Regions from separate parts of the Noviherbaspirillum sp. FW303-A3 genome, predicted to be linked through region 2. Evidence: predicted binding sites of a transcription regulator. Region 2 holds the regulator's gene; the other holds the start of a gene.

Region 1 (7,657 bases), 1.3 Mb from region 2:
TACCAGTCATCCTGGTCGCCCGTCAGCGTGATCCGTCGTATGTCGGCGGACACCTTGCCGTTTTGGAAGGCCATGTCCTTCTGCTGGAATGCAAAAATCTCGTGGCCGCGGCGCGCAGCCTCGACCATCATTGCGTACGTCGTGTCCTTGTAGATCTTGAAATGGTCCAGCGGGTCGGCAAGGAAAGCGAATTTCATGCAGGCGTCCCGTCAGTAGACTTCCGGATTCGGATCGGTCTTCTCGAGTTCGATGGATGCCGCGAGCAGAGCCATGCGCGCGACGACGCCGTACATGTAGAAACGGTTCGGCGGCGCGGTGCCGGGCTTGGCCTGCAGGTCGGGCAGCGCATGCTGCTGCGCGAAGGCGAGCGGCACGAAATGCGCGCCGGGCGAGTTCAGGTTCTCGTCGATGCCGCGTTCCGCATGCACGCGGTAGAAGCCGCCAACGACATAGCGGTCGATCATGTACACCACCGGCTCGGCAACGGCGTCGTTGATGTGCTCGAAGGTGTGCACGCCTTCCTGGATGATCACGTCGGACACTTCCAGGCCTTCCTTCACCACCGACATCTTGTTGCGCTGCTTGCGGTTGAGGTCCTTCACTTCGCTCGCATCCTTGACCGACATGATGCCCATGCCATAGGTGCCGGCGTCTGCCTTGACGATGACAAAGGGCTTTTCCTTGATGCCGTATTCCTTGTACTTCTTGCGGATCTTCGACAGCAGCGAGTCGACGTTCGAAGCCAGGCATTCTTCGCCGGTGCGCTCCTGGAAGTTGATCTCACCGCACTTGGCGAAATACGGGTTGAGCATCCACGGGTCGACGTCGACCAGCTTGGAGAATTTCTTCACCACCTCGTCGTAGGCTGCAAAGTGATTGGTCTTGCGGCGCACCGCCCAACCCGCGTGCAGCGGCGGCAGCAGGTTCTGCTCGTGCAGCCCTTCCAGAATCTTCGGGATGCCGGACGACAGGTCGTTGTTCAGCAGGATGGTGCAGGGATCGAAATTCTTCAGGCCGAGGCGGCGTCCGTTCGCGGAACGCTCCAGCGGCTCCAGCGTCAGCGTCGTGCCGTCGGGCAGCTCGATGTTGGTCGGTTCCTTGACGTCTTCCGACAGGGAGCCCAGGCGGACATTCAGGCCGGTCTGGCGGAAGATCTGGATCAGCCGGGCGACGTTCTGCAGGTAGAAGGTGTTGCGGGTATGCCGCTCCGGGATCAGGAGCAGGTTCTTGGCATCCGGACAATATTTTTCAATCGCGGCCATCGCTGCCTGGACGGCCAGCGGCAGCATTTCCGGCGACAGGTTGTTGAAGCCGCCGGGAAAAAGGTTGGTGTCGACCGGCGCCAATTTGAATCCGGCATTGCGGAGGTCCACCGAGCAATAAAAGGGCGGCGTGTGCTCCTGCCATTCCAGGCGGAACCAGCGTTCGATCGCTGGGGTCGCGGCCAGGATTTTCTTTTCCAGGTCGAGAAGCGGGCCGTTCAAGGCCGTAACGAGGTGCGGAACCATAAAAACCTTAGTGGTATAAGCATTCTTGCAAGCTGAATAAGCTGATTCTAACGGCAATCCCTCTGTTCCGCCTGCCGACTGTTGTTCGAGGATGCGCCTGCCATCACCCAATATTTCAAAAACGGCAACAAGGCAACCTGGCAAACATCCCGGGACACCTAGATCTGGGCAATCTTCCGGTTTTAAAGGCAAGGACGAAAAAAAAGCGCCTCATGACGAGGCGCTTTGTGAAGCCCGCGGTTGCGGGCGGGGAAACGGGTTCCCTTGGAGATCAGGAGTGGTATGCGGATTCGCCGTGGCTGGAAATGTCCAGGCCTTCGCGTTCTTCTTCTTCCGGCACACGCAGTCCAACGATCAGGTCCACCAGCTTGTAGGCAATGAAGGACACGACAGCGGACCAGATCAGGGTGGTCAGCACGCCTTGTGCCTGGATCCAGACCTGGCCGGCGATCGAATACTCTTCCGCAACCTTGTTGGCAACGTAGTCGTAGATGCCCGTGCCGCCGAGGGAGGGAGCCGCGAACACGCCGGTCAGCAGCGCGCCGAGGATACCGCCGACGCCATGCACGCCGAACACGTCGAGCGAATCGTCCGCGCCGAGCAGGCGCTTCAGGCCGTTCACACCCCACAGGCAGATCACGCCAGCCAGCAGGCCGATGACCAGAGCGCCCATCACGCCGACGAAACCGGCAGCCGGCGTAATCGCGACCAGGCCAGCAACGGCGCCGGAAGCGGCACCCAGCATGGACGGCTTGCCTTTACCCATCCATTCGCCGAAGCTCCAGGACAGGGTTGCGGCTGCGGTAGCGAGCAGCGTGTTGATCAGTGCCAGGGCAGCGGTGCCGCCTGCTTCCAGTGCGGAGCCGGCGTTGAAACCGAACCAGCCCACCCACAGCAGCGATGCGCCCACCATGGTCAGCGTCAGCGAGTGCGGCGCCATGGATTCGCGACCGTAACCGATACGCTTGCCGATGACATAGGCGCCCACCAGTCCTGCGATAGCGGCATTGATGTGCACCACGGTGCCGCCCGCGAAGTCGAGCGCGCCCTTGGCGAACAGCCAGCCGGCGGCAGCGGTCGCCTTTTCAGCAGCGGCTGCGTCGGTATAGGCATCCGGACCAGGCCAGAACCAGACCATGTGTGCGATCGGCAGGTAGGAGAAGGTGAACCACAGAACGACAAACAGCAGCACGGCGGAGAACTTGATGCGCTCGGCGAACGCGCCGACGATCAGGCCGCAGGTAATGGCTGCAAAGGTTGCCTGGAAGGCGACGAACACGAACTCGGGGATCACGACGCCCTTGCTGAAAGTGGCCGCCATCGATTCCGGCGTGATGCCCTTCAGGAACAGACGATCGAAGGAGCCGATGAACGAGCCACCTTCAGTGAATGCCAGCGAGTAGCCGTAGATGCACCAGAGCACGATGATCAGCGAGAAGATCATGAACACCTGCATCAGGATCGACAGCATGTTCTTGGTACGGACCAGGCCGCCGTAGAACAGTGCCAGGCCGGGGATCGTCATCAGGATGACGAGCACGGTTGCCATCATCATCCAGGCGGTGTCGCCCTTGTTGGCCGTCGGTGCCGCAGCGGGAGCGGCTTCAGCCGGAGCAGCGGCGGCAGCGGGTGCTGCAGCGGCGGCGGCCGGCGCAGCCGGTGCGGAAGCCGCCTCGGGAGCGGCAGGTGCGGCTGCCTGCGCAACGACAACCGCCTCGGTCTTGGCCGGTGCGGCCTCCTCGGCCAGCGCCGGTTGCGCAAAGCCGATGGCGATCAGCATGGAGCTTGCCGCCAGGATGCTTGCAAACAGTTTTTTCATCTCACCCCTCCTTTAGAGTGCTTCTTTACCGGTTTCGCCGGTACGGATTCGAACGACTTGCTGCAAGTCGAACACGAAGATCTTGCCGTCGCCGATCTTGCCGGTGCGGGCAGAGCTTTCGATTGCTTCGATGGCGCGGTCGACGATGGCGTCGTCCACGGCAGCTTCAATCTTGGTCTTGGGCAGGAAGTCGACCACATATTCGGCGCCGCGATACAGCTCGGTGTGGCCTTTCTGGCGCCCGAAGCCCTTTACTTCCGTGACCGTAATGCCCTGGACACCGATCGCCGAGAGGGCCTCGCGCACTTCATCGAGCTTGAAGGGTTTGATGATCGCAGTGATCAGTTTCATGATTTCCTCGCTTAGAAAGTCTTGGCGATCGACAGGACCAGGCTGTTCTTGCCGAGGTTCTTGCCGTTCGGACCAACGTAGTTGTCGGTATCGGTACCGATGAGTGCCAGTGCACCGGTCACGATGCCGAAGTCCTTGGTCACGCCAACCTTCCAGTCGGTGTAGCTGAACGGCGAATTGTTCTTCACCTTCTGGTGGCCTGCGTGCAGGTTCAGGATCAGGCCTTCGCCGATTTCGACGTTGGCACCGATGTCGAGGTAGCCGCTGCGCTTGCTGTCGGCGAAGCCGAACAGGTTGGTCAGCGAGTGCGAATACTTGATATAGGCCGGGCCGTAGCCGAGCTGGCCGTAGATTTCCGTGGTGTTGGCGCTCGGGTTCAGGTTGTTGGACGGGTACTGGTAACGCAGCACGCCCAAGTCATAGGAAACGCCTTCGACGACTTCACCGCGCTTGCCGGCATAGATGTCCCATTCGATGCTGGCGTCGCCGCCCGGGACATCCTTGATCCACTTGATGGTGGACAACCACGTACCGGCGTAGAATCCGGTTGGGTTATTGACGTAGTCAGCGCCGCCCTGCAGGGCAGGCTTCAGGCGGGTCTGGGAGATGCCGCGATAGCGGTAATCGCTCACCACCGATGCGTTGAAGCTGACTTCATGATCCGGCTTCTTGTCCTGGGCCTGTGCGAGACTGCCCGTGAAGGCGGCGGCGATGGCAGTGGCAAGAATGAGTTTTTTCATGGCGTTTCCCTTTTTATGGCGTTGGAAAAATGGGCGAATTGCATTTTTCCAACTACTTAGCAGGACTCATGCCACCGTTTTTCAGTGCAGATGCGTTATCATTTTTATAATTTCGTGCATTGGTCACGCGCTGCTTACACCTTTTTAAGGCAATGCACCACAAAGTTCGCACCACAGTGATGCGCACCACGTTTGCGCGCACCACCGAAGTGCGGTCTTTTCATCTTAGGATTGATTATGGACAAGACAAACTTCTTCAACGACCTTCAGGCAAAGATCAACCAGGCCATCGAGAACTCCCCCGCGAAGGACATCGAGCGCAACGTCAAGGCCATGCTGACGCAAGGTTTTTCCCGGCTGGATCTCGTGACCCGCGAGGAATTCGACATCCAGAGCCAGGTGCTGGCAAAGACCCGCGCCAAGCTGGACGCGCTGGAAGCGCGCGTGGCGGCACTGGAAACGCAGTTGAAAAAACCGTAATCGATGAGCCTGGCCGTCCTGAAAAGCCGCGCCCTTGCCGGCATGCACGCGCCGGAGGTAACGGTCGAAGTCCACCTCGCGAACGGCCTGCCCTCATTCACCATCGTCGGCCTGCCCGAAACCGAGGTAAAGGAATCCAAGGACCGGGTGCGCGCCGCGCTGCAGAATGCCTGCTTCGAATTCCCGGCAAGGCGTATCACCGTCAATCTCGCCCCGGCTGACCTGCCGAAGGAATCCGGGCGTTTCGACCTCCCCATCGCGCTGGGCATTCTTGCCGCTTCGGGTCAGATGCCGGCCGACGATCTCGATAAATACGAGTTTGCCGGCGAGCTGTCGCTCTCCGGCGAATTGCGCCCGATCCGCGGCGCGCTGGCAATGACCTATGCGATGCACCGAGCAGCCGACAGCAGCGGCCGGCAGCGCGCGTTCATCCTGCCCCGGGCCAATGCGGAAGAAGCGGCCCTGGTCCGGGACGCCACCATATTCCCCGCCGACACCTTGCTGCAGGTTTGCGCCCACTTTGCGGCAATGGCAGAAGATGCAAGGCTTTCACGCCATCGCCCCGCAGCCAGCCCAGTACGGCCGGCCTACCCCGATTTTTCCGATGTCAAAGGCCAGGCACAAGCGAAACGGGCGCTCGAAGTGGCGGCAACAGGGGGCCATAGCGTCCTCATGGTGGGCCCGCCCGGTACGGGAAAATCGATGCTCGCGGCGCGTTTCCCCGGCATCCTGCCGCCGATGACGGACGAGGAGGCGCTCGAGTCGGCTGCCGTGCAGTCGCTCACCAGCGGCTATTCGACCAGTCGCTGGAAATCGCGCCCCTACCGCGCGCCGCACCATACGGCGTCCGGTGTGGCACTCGTCGGCGGGGGCAGCCCGCCGCGTCCGGGCGAGATCTCGCTGGCGCACCGCGGGGTGCTTTTCCTCGACGAATTGCCGGAATTCGACCGAAAGGTTCTTGAAGTCCTGCGCGAACCGCTCGAATCCGGGCACATTACCATTTCACGGGCAGCCCGCCAGGCAGACTTTCCTGCACGCTTCCAGCTGGTCGCTGCGATGAACCCGTGCCCCTGCGGCTACCTTGGCCACAGCGCCAACAAGTGCCGCTGCACGCCGGATCTGGTGGCACGCTACCAGGACAAGATTTCCGGCCCGCTCCTCGACCGCATCGACATGCAGATCCAGGTCGGTGCGCTGCCGCACGAGGACATGCTGAAGCAGGCGGACGGCGAACCCACGGCGGCGATCGCCGAACGCGTCGAGCGCGCATTCGACCGGCAACTGGATCGTCAAGGCAAGGCCAACCATGCGCTTTCCGGCGCGGAAATCGACGAGCACTGCAAGCCGGATCCTGCGGCGGAACAACTGCTGCGCACTGCGATGGCGAGACTGAACTGGTCGGCGCGCGCCTATCATCGCGTCCTCAAGGTCGCGCGGACGATTGCCGACCTCTCCGGCGCGACCACGATTGCACAGCCGCATGTCGCGGAAGCAATCCAGTACCGGCGCGCATTACGCGAACATTGAGCACGCTGCGCAGGAATACCGATAAAGATTTATGATGGCAGTCCAGCCGCATGCCGGAAAGCACGCGGCGCGTCGAGGCCTGCATGTTCCATCACCCTTCCGAATTCGTCACCTTCAAGTCCAGCCCGCACCTGCCGGGCGTGGAGCTTTATTCGGCACGGCTGGTTCACCATGCTTTCGCGCCGCACGTGCATGACGGCTATTCGCTCGGCGCGATCGAGGCAGGGGCGGAACGATTCCGCTATCTCGGTTCGGAGCATGTCGCTCCCGCAGGCACGCTGGTCATGCTTAACCCCGACGAGCTGCACACCGGAAAAGCCGAAGTCGACGCGGGCTGGACCTACCAAATGCTGTACATCGAGCCGGAAACGCTCTGCGAGATGACCGGCAGCGAAGCCTTCTTCCCCGATGCGACCGTCTACGATCCTGCGCTTGCATCCGCCTTCCAGCAGACCTTCCGCAGCATGTGGAATGCGCCGAACGATGTCGCGTTTGCATCGGAATTCACGACGCTGGTCGACGCCATCGTCGCGCGCTACGGCAGCAATGCGCGCGAGGTGCGCCCGGCCTCGGCCAGCGAAAAGCGCCGGATGGCGTCGATGCAACGCGTCCTGGACTGCATCGAAGCGCATCTCGACGACAACCTGGGCATCGAGATGCTGGCCGCCGAAGCCGGCCTGTCCGTCTTCCATTTCGTCCGCACCTTCTCCGCAGCCTTCCATGTCACGCCGCATCAATACGTGCAGGCGCGCCGGGCCGCCCGTGCAAAATCGCTGCTTGCCAAACGTGCCACGCCGTCCGATGCGGCAGCGGCGGCCGGCCTGACCGACCAGAGCCACCTGAACCGCTGGTTCAAGCGCGCATACGGCGTCACGCCCGCCCAGTACCAACAGCAAATCGGTACAAGACCGGAACCGAACCGCCGCTGATAATCCGTGCCCATGGGTGCGCATTGGCACCCGCAGCCACTCTTCGGAATCATCATGTTCATCGGATTACTTTGCGCACTCGGCGCCGGCCTCCTGTGGGGACTGGTGTTTGTCGCGCCCCTCATGCTCGGTGATTATCCCGGCCTGGTGCTGTCGTTCGGCCGCTATATCGGCTTCGGGCTGATCGCGCTGGTGCCGGCGTACTTCGACCGCCGCCGTATCGCCGCGCTCACCAGGGCGGACTGGATCGCGGCGCTCAAGCTTGCGCTGGTCGGAAACATCCTCTATTACGCCGCGCTGGCC
Region 2 (7,657 bases):
GTCGGGATCGAGGTCGAGCGCGTGATATGCAATGCCCTCCTCTTCCAGCAATTTCGCGAGGCTTTGTCCGGAACGCCCGAAGCCGGCAATCAGCACGTGCTTCTGCGTGCTCATGGTGCGCGTCGCGATTTGGGTCAACGCGAGGGACTGCATCATCCATTCATTCGCCGACAGTTTCATGACGATGGCGTCGGATTTGGCGATGATGAACGGCGCCACCAGCATGGACAGCACCATCGATGCCAGGATGAGCTGGATCAGCAGCGGATCCATCAGATGCAGGCCGCCGGCCTGGTTCAGCAGCACAAAGCCGAATTCGCCTGCCTGGGCGAGGCCGAGGCCGGTTCGCAACGCCGTACCCGTCGAAGCGCCGGTCATCCTTGTCAGCGCGGCAATCAGGCCGAACTTCAGCAGCACGGGCCCGGTCAGCAGCAACAGCACCAGCCACCAATTTTCGAGCACCAGCCGGACATTGAGCAGCATGCCGACCGTAATGAAGAACAGGCCCAGCAGGACGTCGCGGAAAGGCTTGATGTCCTCCTCCACCTGATGCCTGTATTCCGTTTCGGAGATGAGCATGCCGGCAACAAAGGCGCCCAGCGCGAGCGACAGCCCGGCCTTTTCGGTAATCCATGCCGCCCCGAGCGTGATGAGCAGCAGGTTGAGCATGAACAGTTCCTGCGACCGTCGCTTGACCACAACATGGAACCAGCTGCGCATCAGGCGCTGTCCGATCACGAGCAGGAGCACGAGCACGATGCCTGCCTTCATGGCCGCAAGCGCCAGCGTCGGAAGCAGGTCGCTGGTGTTCTTGGCCAGCGCGGGCACGAGGATCAGCAGCGGCACCACGGCCAGATCCTGGAACAGCAGGATGCCGAAAATCTGGCGGCCATGCGGACTGTCCAGCTCCAGGCGCTCTGTCAGCAACTTGGACACGATGGCGGTAGAGGACATGGCGAGCGCCCCACCAAGCGCGAACGCCGCGCGCCAGCTGATATCGACGAGCTGCGGAAGGAAATGCGCCATCAGCCAGCCGAACAGCATGGTCGCCGCAATCGTCAGCAGCACTTGCGCCATGCCGAGCCCGAACACCGTGCGCCGCATGGATACAAGTTTCGGCAGAGAGAATTCCAGCCCGATCGAAAACATCAGGAACACGACACCGAACTCGGCCAGTACATGCGTGGTCGCGCTCTGTTCCGCCATGCCGAAGCCGAACGGGCCGATCACGATGCCGACGACAAGGTAGCCCAGCATCGGCGGCAGATGCAGCATGCGGAACGCCACCACACCGAGCACGGCGGCGCTCAGCAGGATCAGCGTAAGTTCGAGGGCCGAAAACATGAATTGTTATTCAATTGGTCGAGTCTGGTGCAAGGCAGGCCCCATCCGCGCGCGCCCGGCAATGCGGTGTAGCGACAACGGCTGGACCGTTCCGCAGTCCGACCACCTCACTTGCCCGATTGCACGATTGCTTTAAGAATGAAGGACTTACGAAACGAAAACAGCCATTGACGGCCCTCAAAGTCAAATTTTTTGTTATGACTGGCAGATTTTTTGCTTTCGTAATTCGTTTATACTTCCGGCATGAGTGTAACCGATGCAAAAACCTTGCCGAAAGACTTCGACGCGAAAAATGCGCTGCGTGCGCTCGAGCTCGCCCGCGAGACGATCCAGATCGAAGCCGACGCCCTGCTTGCGTTGAAGAGCAGGCTCTCGGACAGCCCCGACGACAGCTTTGCCCGAGCCATGGGACTGCTGATGCAATGCACGGGACGCGTCGTCGTCTCCGGTATCGGCAAATCCGGGCATATCGCCCGCAAGATCGCGGCCACGCTTGCCTCCACCGGGACGCCGGCGCTGTTCGTGCACGCCGCGGAAGCCTTGCACGGCGACCTCGGCATGATTACCGAGAACGATGCCGTCATCGCGATTTCGTACTCGGGCGAAGCCGCCGAGTTCGTTTCCATCATCCCCATCATCAAGCGCATGGGCGCCAAGCTGATCGCCATTACCGGCAATGACGCTTCCCGCCTGGCGCAGCTCGCCGACGTCCATCTCAACGTCCGCGTAGACAAGGAAGCCTGCCCGCTCAACCTGGCGCCGACCGCCAGCACGACCGCGACGCTGGCACTGGGCGACGCGCTCGCCGTGGCCCTGCTCGACGCCAGGGGCTTCCGCGAAGAGGATTTCGCGCGTTCGCACCCCGGCGGCGCGCTTGGCCGCCGCCTGCTGACCCATGTGCGGGATGTCATGCGCAGCGGCGCTGCGGTTCCCATGGTCAAGCCGGACGTATCCTTGCCGGCCGCCCTGCTCGAAATCACCCGCAAAGGCATGGCAATGACCGCCGTGGTGGACGATGCCGGACGCGCCATCGGCATCTTCACCGACGGCGACCTGCGCCGCCTGATCGAAAACGTCCAGGATTTCGGCAAGCTGAAAATGTCCGATGTCATGCATGCCAATCCGCGTACCATCCTCCCCGACCAGCTCGCAGTCGAGGCAGTCGAGCTGATGGAACATTTCCGGATCAACCAGTTGCTGGTGGCCGATGCCGACGGCAAGCTGGTCGGCGCGCTGCACATCCACGACCTGACCCGCGCAAAGGTGATCTGATGCAAGACATACTGGCAAGGGCAGCGCAGGTCCGGCTCATGATTTTCGATGTCGACGGCATCCTCACCGACGGCAGCCTGCATTACGCGCCGGACGGCGAAATGATCAAGACATTCAACGTGCTGGACGGGCACGGCATCAAGCTGCTGCAGCAATCGGGCGTGGCCACGGCGATCATCAGCGCGCGCAAGTCCGCCATCGTCGCCAAGCGCGCGGCGGATCTCGGCGTGCAGCACCTGTATCAAGGCGTGCATGACAAACTGGAGGCCTTCGAGGAACTGCTCGCCAGGACCGGCATCGCCAGGGGAGCATGCGGCTTCGTCGGCGATGATGTGATCGACCTGCCCATCCTGCTGCGCGTCGGATTTGCGGCCAGCGTTCCGAACGGACATGGCGAAGTGAAATCGCGGGTGCATTACGTGACCAAGGCCAGCGGCGGCCAAGGCGCGGCGCGCGAACTGTGCGACCTGATCCTGCGCGCCCAAGGCAATTACGAGGCGGCGCTGGCGCCTTACCTGAAGTAGGGATCGATCATGCGGCCATGGCGCATCCGGTTGTTCATGACGCTCGCGCCGCTGGTTGTGCTGGCGCTGGCAAGTTTCTGGCTGTATGAAGTCATGCGCCGCGCGACGGACACGGTTGTTCCGAATCCGGAACGCAATGAGCCGGATTTCTACGTTGAAAAGTTCAGCTACGTGAAGTTGTCGAAGACAGGTTCTGCGCAATACCACTTTGCCGGCGAAAGGCTCACGCACAATCCGCAGGATGACTCGTACGATATCGTCAATCCTGTCGTAAGCAATATCAGCAATGCGGATGCGCCAATGACGATCCGGGCCGAGCGTGCGCGCGTCAACAGCGACAACAGCCAGGTGCACCTTTACCAGAACGTGCGCATGGACCGGCCGGCGTCGGCAACGGCAGAACCGATCCGCATCCGTACCGAGTACATGCTGGTGCTTCCGGACGACGATGCCATGAAGACCGACAAGCCGGTCGAAATCACGACGGATCGCGCAAAGCTGACGGGCACAGGCATGGTGGCAAACAATGCAACGCGGGAGTTCAACCTGACGAGCAATGTTCATGGCACGTATCAAGCCCGCGTACGCTGATTCGGTATAACTTGATGCATCCTATTCGAGATCTTTCATGAAACATTTTTTCTTGTTGCTGTTGACGCTGTTCGCGATGGTCGCAGGCAATGCGCACGCGGAAAAAGCCGACTCCGACAAGCCGACCAATGTCGAGGCCGACCAGATGGCCTACGACGACATCAAGCAGGTCAACACCTTCACCGGCAACGTGATCCTGACGCGCGGCACGCTGATCATGCGCGCGCACAAACTGGTGGTGTCGCAAGATTCCGCCGGCTACCAGTTCGCGACGCTGCTTGCGCCGCCCGGCGGCCTGGCCACCTTCCGCCAGAAGCGCGACGCCGGCCCGAACCAGTGGATCGAAGGACAAGCAGAACGCATCGAATACGACGGCAAATCCGAGATGGTGAAACTGTTCTCGAAGGCAAAAATGCGCCGCCTCGAAGGCAACAAACCGACCGACGAAGTCGAAGGCGAATTCATTTCCTACGACAGCCGCGCAGAATTTTTCACTGTGAACAATACAGCGACCGGTGCGAACAAGCCCGGCGGCGGCCGCATCAAGGCCATCATCCAGCCACGCTCCGAATCGAAGGACAAATGAGATGACGAGTACGCTGGTAGTCAACGGTCTGCAAAAGAGCTACGGCACGCGCCAGGTGGTGCGCGATGTCTCGCTGCAGGTGGCGAGCGGCGAAGTGGTCGGCCTGCTCGGCCCGAACGGCGCCGGCAAGACGACATCGTTCTACATGATTGTCGGACTGGTGCCTTCGGATGCCGGGGACATCGATCTCAATGGCGTGGCGATTTCCCGCCTGCCCATCCACCGTCGCGCCACGCTTGGCTTGTCCTACCTGCCGCAGGAGGCATCGGTCTTCCGCAAGCTCAGCGTCGAGGACAATATCCGCGCAGTGCTGGAACTGCAACGCATCGACGACAAGCCTCTTGCCAAGGCTGAAATCGAAAAGCGGCTGAATACGCTCCTTGCCGAATTGCAGATCGAGCGCCTGCGCGAAAACCAGGCACTCTCGCTCTCGGGCGGCGAACGCCGGCGCGTCGAAATCGCGCGCGCCCTCGCGACCAACCCGCGTTTCGTGCTGCTCGACGAACCGTTCGCGGGTGTCGATCCGATCGCGGTCATCGAGATCCAGCGTATCGTACGCTTCCTCAAGGAGCGTGGCATCGGCGTGCTGATCACAGATCATAATGTGCGGGAGACCTTGGGCATCTGCGACAGAGCCTATATCATCAACCAGGGCTCTGTCCTGGCAAGCGGCCGTCCTGACGACATCATTGCGAACGAGTCGGTGCGGCGCGTGTATTTGGGTGAACACTTCCGGATGTGATGGAAGAAGACCAGAACGTATGAAACAGACACTCCAACTTCGAATCTCGCAACATCTGGCGCTGACGCCCCAGTTGCAACAGTCGATCCGCCTGTTGCAACTGTCGACGCTCGAGCTGCACCAGGAGCTGGAACAGATCCTCTCGGACAACCCGATGCTGGAACGCGTCGACGACCCGCTCGACCATTCCGTCCGCCTGCTCGCGGATGGGGCGATCAGCGCGCCGGCAAGCGCGAATGGCACCACGCCGGAAGCGCCCGCAGCCGAAAGCAGCGCCCCCGCTTCTTCCGAAGAGCCCGAGGGCGGCTTTGAAGGCGGCGAAGGTTCGGATGCCGGCTCGGGCGACAGCGACTGGAGTTTCGACGATGTCGCACGCACCTCCAAGGCACCGGAAGACGACGACGCACGCCCTCAGCTCGAGGCGCATGAAGTCACCCTGCGTGAACATCTGCTGGAGCAGATGCGCGTCACCGTGCGCGAGCATCGCGACCGCGCCCTCGTCGAACTGATCATCGACGCGCTCAACGACAACGGCTACCTTGACGAACCGATCGAAGAAATCCATGCACGCCTGCCGGAAGAACTCGGGATCGAACTCGAGGAACTCGCCGTCGCACTGAAACTCGTGCAGAGCTTCGAGCCCGCGGGCGTCGGCGCGCGCAACGCCTCCGAGTGCCTCGCGATCCAGATCCGCCGCTTCCCGAAGATTCCGCTTGTGACGCGTCGCCGCGCACTGGAGATCGTCGAGAACCATCTTGCGCTGTTCGCGCAGCGCGACTTCAACAAGCTGAAGAAGGCGCTCGACTGCGACGAAGAAGACCTGCGCGAAGCGCAACATGTGATCCGCCAGTGCAATCCGCACCCCGGCGCCCTGTTCGCCTCGGATGCCTCCGACTACGTCGTCCCCGACGTCATTGTCAAGAAAACAAAGAACGGCTGGCAGGTATTCCTCAACCATGACGTCATGCCGCGCCTGCGCGTGAACGCCCTCTACGCCAACATCCTCAAGCAAAGCAAGGGTGAGGGGTCGCTTACTTCGCAGCTGCAGGAAGCCAAATGGCTGATCAAGAACATGCGCCAGCGTTTCGACACGATCCTGCGCGTGGCGCAGGCGATTGTCGACCGTCAACGCAATTTCTTCTCCCACGGCGCGGTCGCCATGCGCCCTCTTGTCTTGCGTGAAATTGCTGATACACTGGGTTTACACGAAAGTACTATTTCTCGTGTGACAACTCAAAAGTACATGCTGACCCCCCACGGCATGTTCGAGTTGAAGTACTTCTTCGGCAGCCACGTCGCCACAGAAGCGGGGGGCGAAGCTTCATCGACGGCGATCCGCGCGCTGATCAAACAATTGATAGGAGCAGAAGACCCCAAGAATCCATTCTCAGACAGCAAAATTGCGGATATGTTGGGGGAGCAAGGCATGGTCGTGGCACGACGCACCGTCGCGAAGTATCGCGAAGCTTTGAAAATCCCTCCAGTCAATCTGCGCAAATCCCTGTAGCTTTCATGTTGTAGTGTAGTTGCTGTGTTCGGCGTAGCTCGACTACGCGGGCACGTGCGAACCTCCAGCGACGCCATCCATAGGAGCGCTGTATGAATCTCACAATCAGTGGACATCACCTCGAACTGACACCGGCCATTCGTGAATACACGGAAAACAAGCTGGAACGCATCATCCGCCATTTCGACCATGTCATTGATATCGCAGTCATCTTGGGTGTGGAAAAACCTTCAGAAAAGGAAAAGAGACAGAGAGCAGAAGTGAATCTGCGACTACGTGGCAATGTCATTCATGTCGAGAGTTTTGCGGAAGACCTGTATGCAGCCATTGACACACTGATTGACAAACTGGACCGTCAGGTACTGAAGTACAAGACAAAGATCCAGGACCACCAGCACGAATCCTTCAAGCGCATGCCGGACACTTCGGCCGCTACGTGACATCTACCCGGCCCTTCAGGGCCAGTACTATCAAGGGCGCATCGAATGCGCCCTTTTTATTTACTGTTCGCCGCCAAGGATGAATGTCGGGCACGCGACTGCGGCGTTCAGGCAATGCCGATACAATAATCCGCTTTCCGCACACATTTGCCGGCCATGACTGAATTCGTCCAGACCCATATCAAGAACAACATCGGCTTCATCACACTTGATCGTCCGAAAGCCTTGAACTCCCTTTCGCTCGACATGGTGCGTGCGCTGACGGCGGCCCTGCTCTCGTGGCGCAATGACCGCGAGGTGCGTGCCGTCGTGATCCGAAGCAGCAGCGAGCGCGCATTTTGCGCAGGCGGTGACATCCGCTTCTTCTACGATGCAGGACGCGCGACACCGCAAGGCGGAAGCGCGCTGCTGGAAGACTTCTTCACCGAAGAGTACGCACTGAATCACCTCATCCACTTCTATCCCAAACCCTATGTCGCCATCATGGATGGCATCGTGATGGGGGGCGGGATGGGCGTTGCACAAGGCGGAGAATCCAACCGCATGCGCATCGTCACGGACCGCACGAAGATGGCCATGCCCGAGGTGAACATCGGCCTGTTCCCCGATGTGGGCGGCGGATATTTCCTGTCCCGCATAGCAGGCGAAATC

Evidence for each region. The regulator sigma-54, encoded in region 2, starts transcription at its own class of promoters, with help from an activator protein. The targets are predictions, from matches to a motif close to TGGCANGNAANCTGCTTT.
Region 1: a site for sigma-54 is predicted at 4,475-4,492, ahead of AC3WOY_RS10440 (TorF family putative porin). Genes of this name have one in related genera too.

Annotation. Positions count from the first base shown of each region.
Region 1 covers NZ_JBYTAZ010000001.1:2,120,633-2,128,289, forward strand. Annotated here, with positions in the region: gene gshB (glutathione synthase) at 1-197, opposite strand, end outside; gene gshA (glutamate--cysteine ligase) at 210-1,508, opposite strand; gene AC3WOY_RS10430 (ammonium transporter) at 1,780-3,327, opposite strand; gene AC3WOY_RS10435 (P-II family nitrogen regulator) at 3,340-3,678, opposite strand; gene AC3WOY_RS10440 (TorF family putative porin) at 3,690-4,418, opposite strand; gene AC3WOY_RS10445 (accessory factor UbiK family protein) at 4,656-4,898, shown strand; gene AC3WOY_RS10450 (YifB family Mg chelatase-like AAA ATPase) at 4,902-6,425, shown strand; gene AC3WOY_RS10455 (AraC family transcriptional regulator) at 6,476-7,354, shown strand; gene AC3WOY_RS10460 (DMT family transporter) at 7,409-7,657, shown strand, end outside.
Region 2 covers NZ_JBYTAZ010000001.1:3,430,747-3,438,403, reverse strand. Annotated here, with positions in the region: gene AC3WOY_RS16590 (monovalent cation:proton antiporter family protein) at 1-1,344, opposite strand, end outside; gene AC3WOY_RS16585 (KpsF/GutQ family sugar-phosphate isomerase) at 1,588-2,616, shown strand; gene AC3WOY_RS16580 (KdsC family phosphatase) at 2,616-3,140, shown strand; gene lptC (LPS export ABC transporter periplasmic protein LptC) at 3,150-3,731, shown strand; gene lptA (lipopolysaccharide transport periplasmic protein LptA) at 3,769-4,317, shown strand; gene lptB (LPS export ABC transporter ATP-binding protein) at 4,319-5,059, shown strand; gene AC3WOY_RS16560 (RNA polymerase factor sigma-54) at 5,079-6,566, shown strand; gene hpf (ribosome hibernation-promoting factor, HPF/YfiA family) at 6,659-7,006, shown strand; gene AC3WOY_RS16550 (enoyl-CoA hydratase/isomerase family protein) at 7,163-7,657, shown strand, end outside.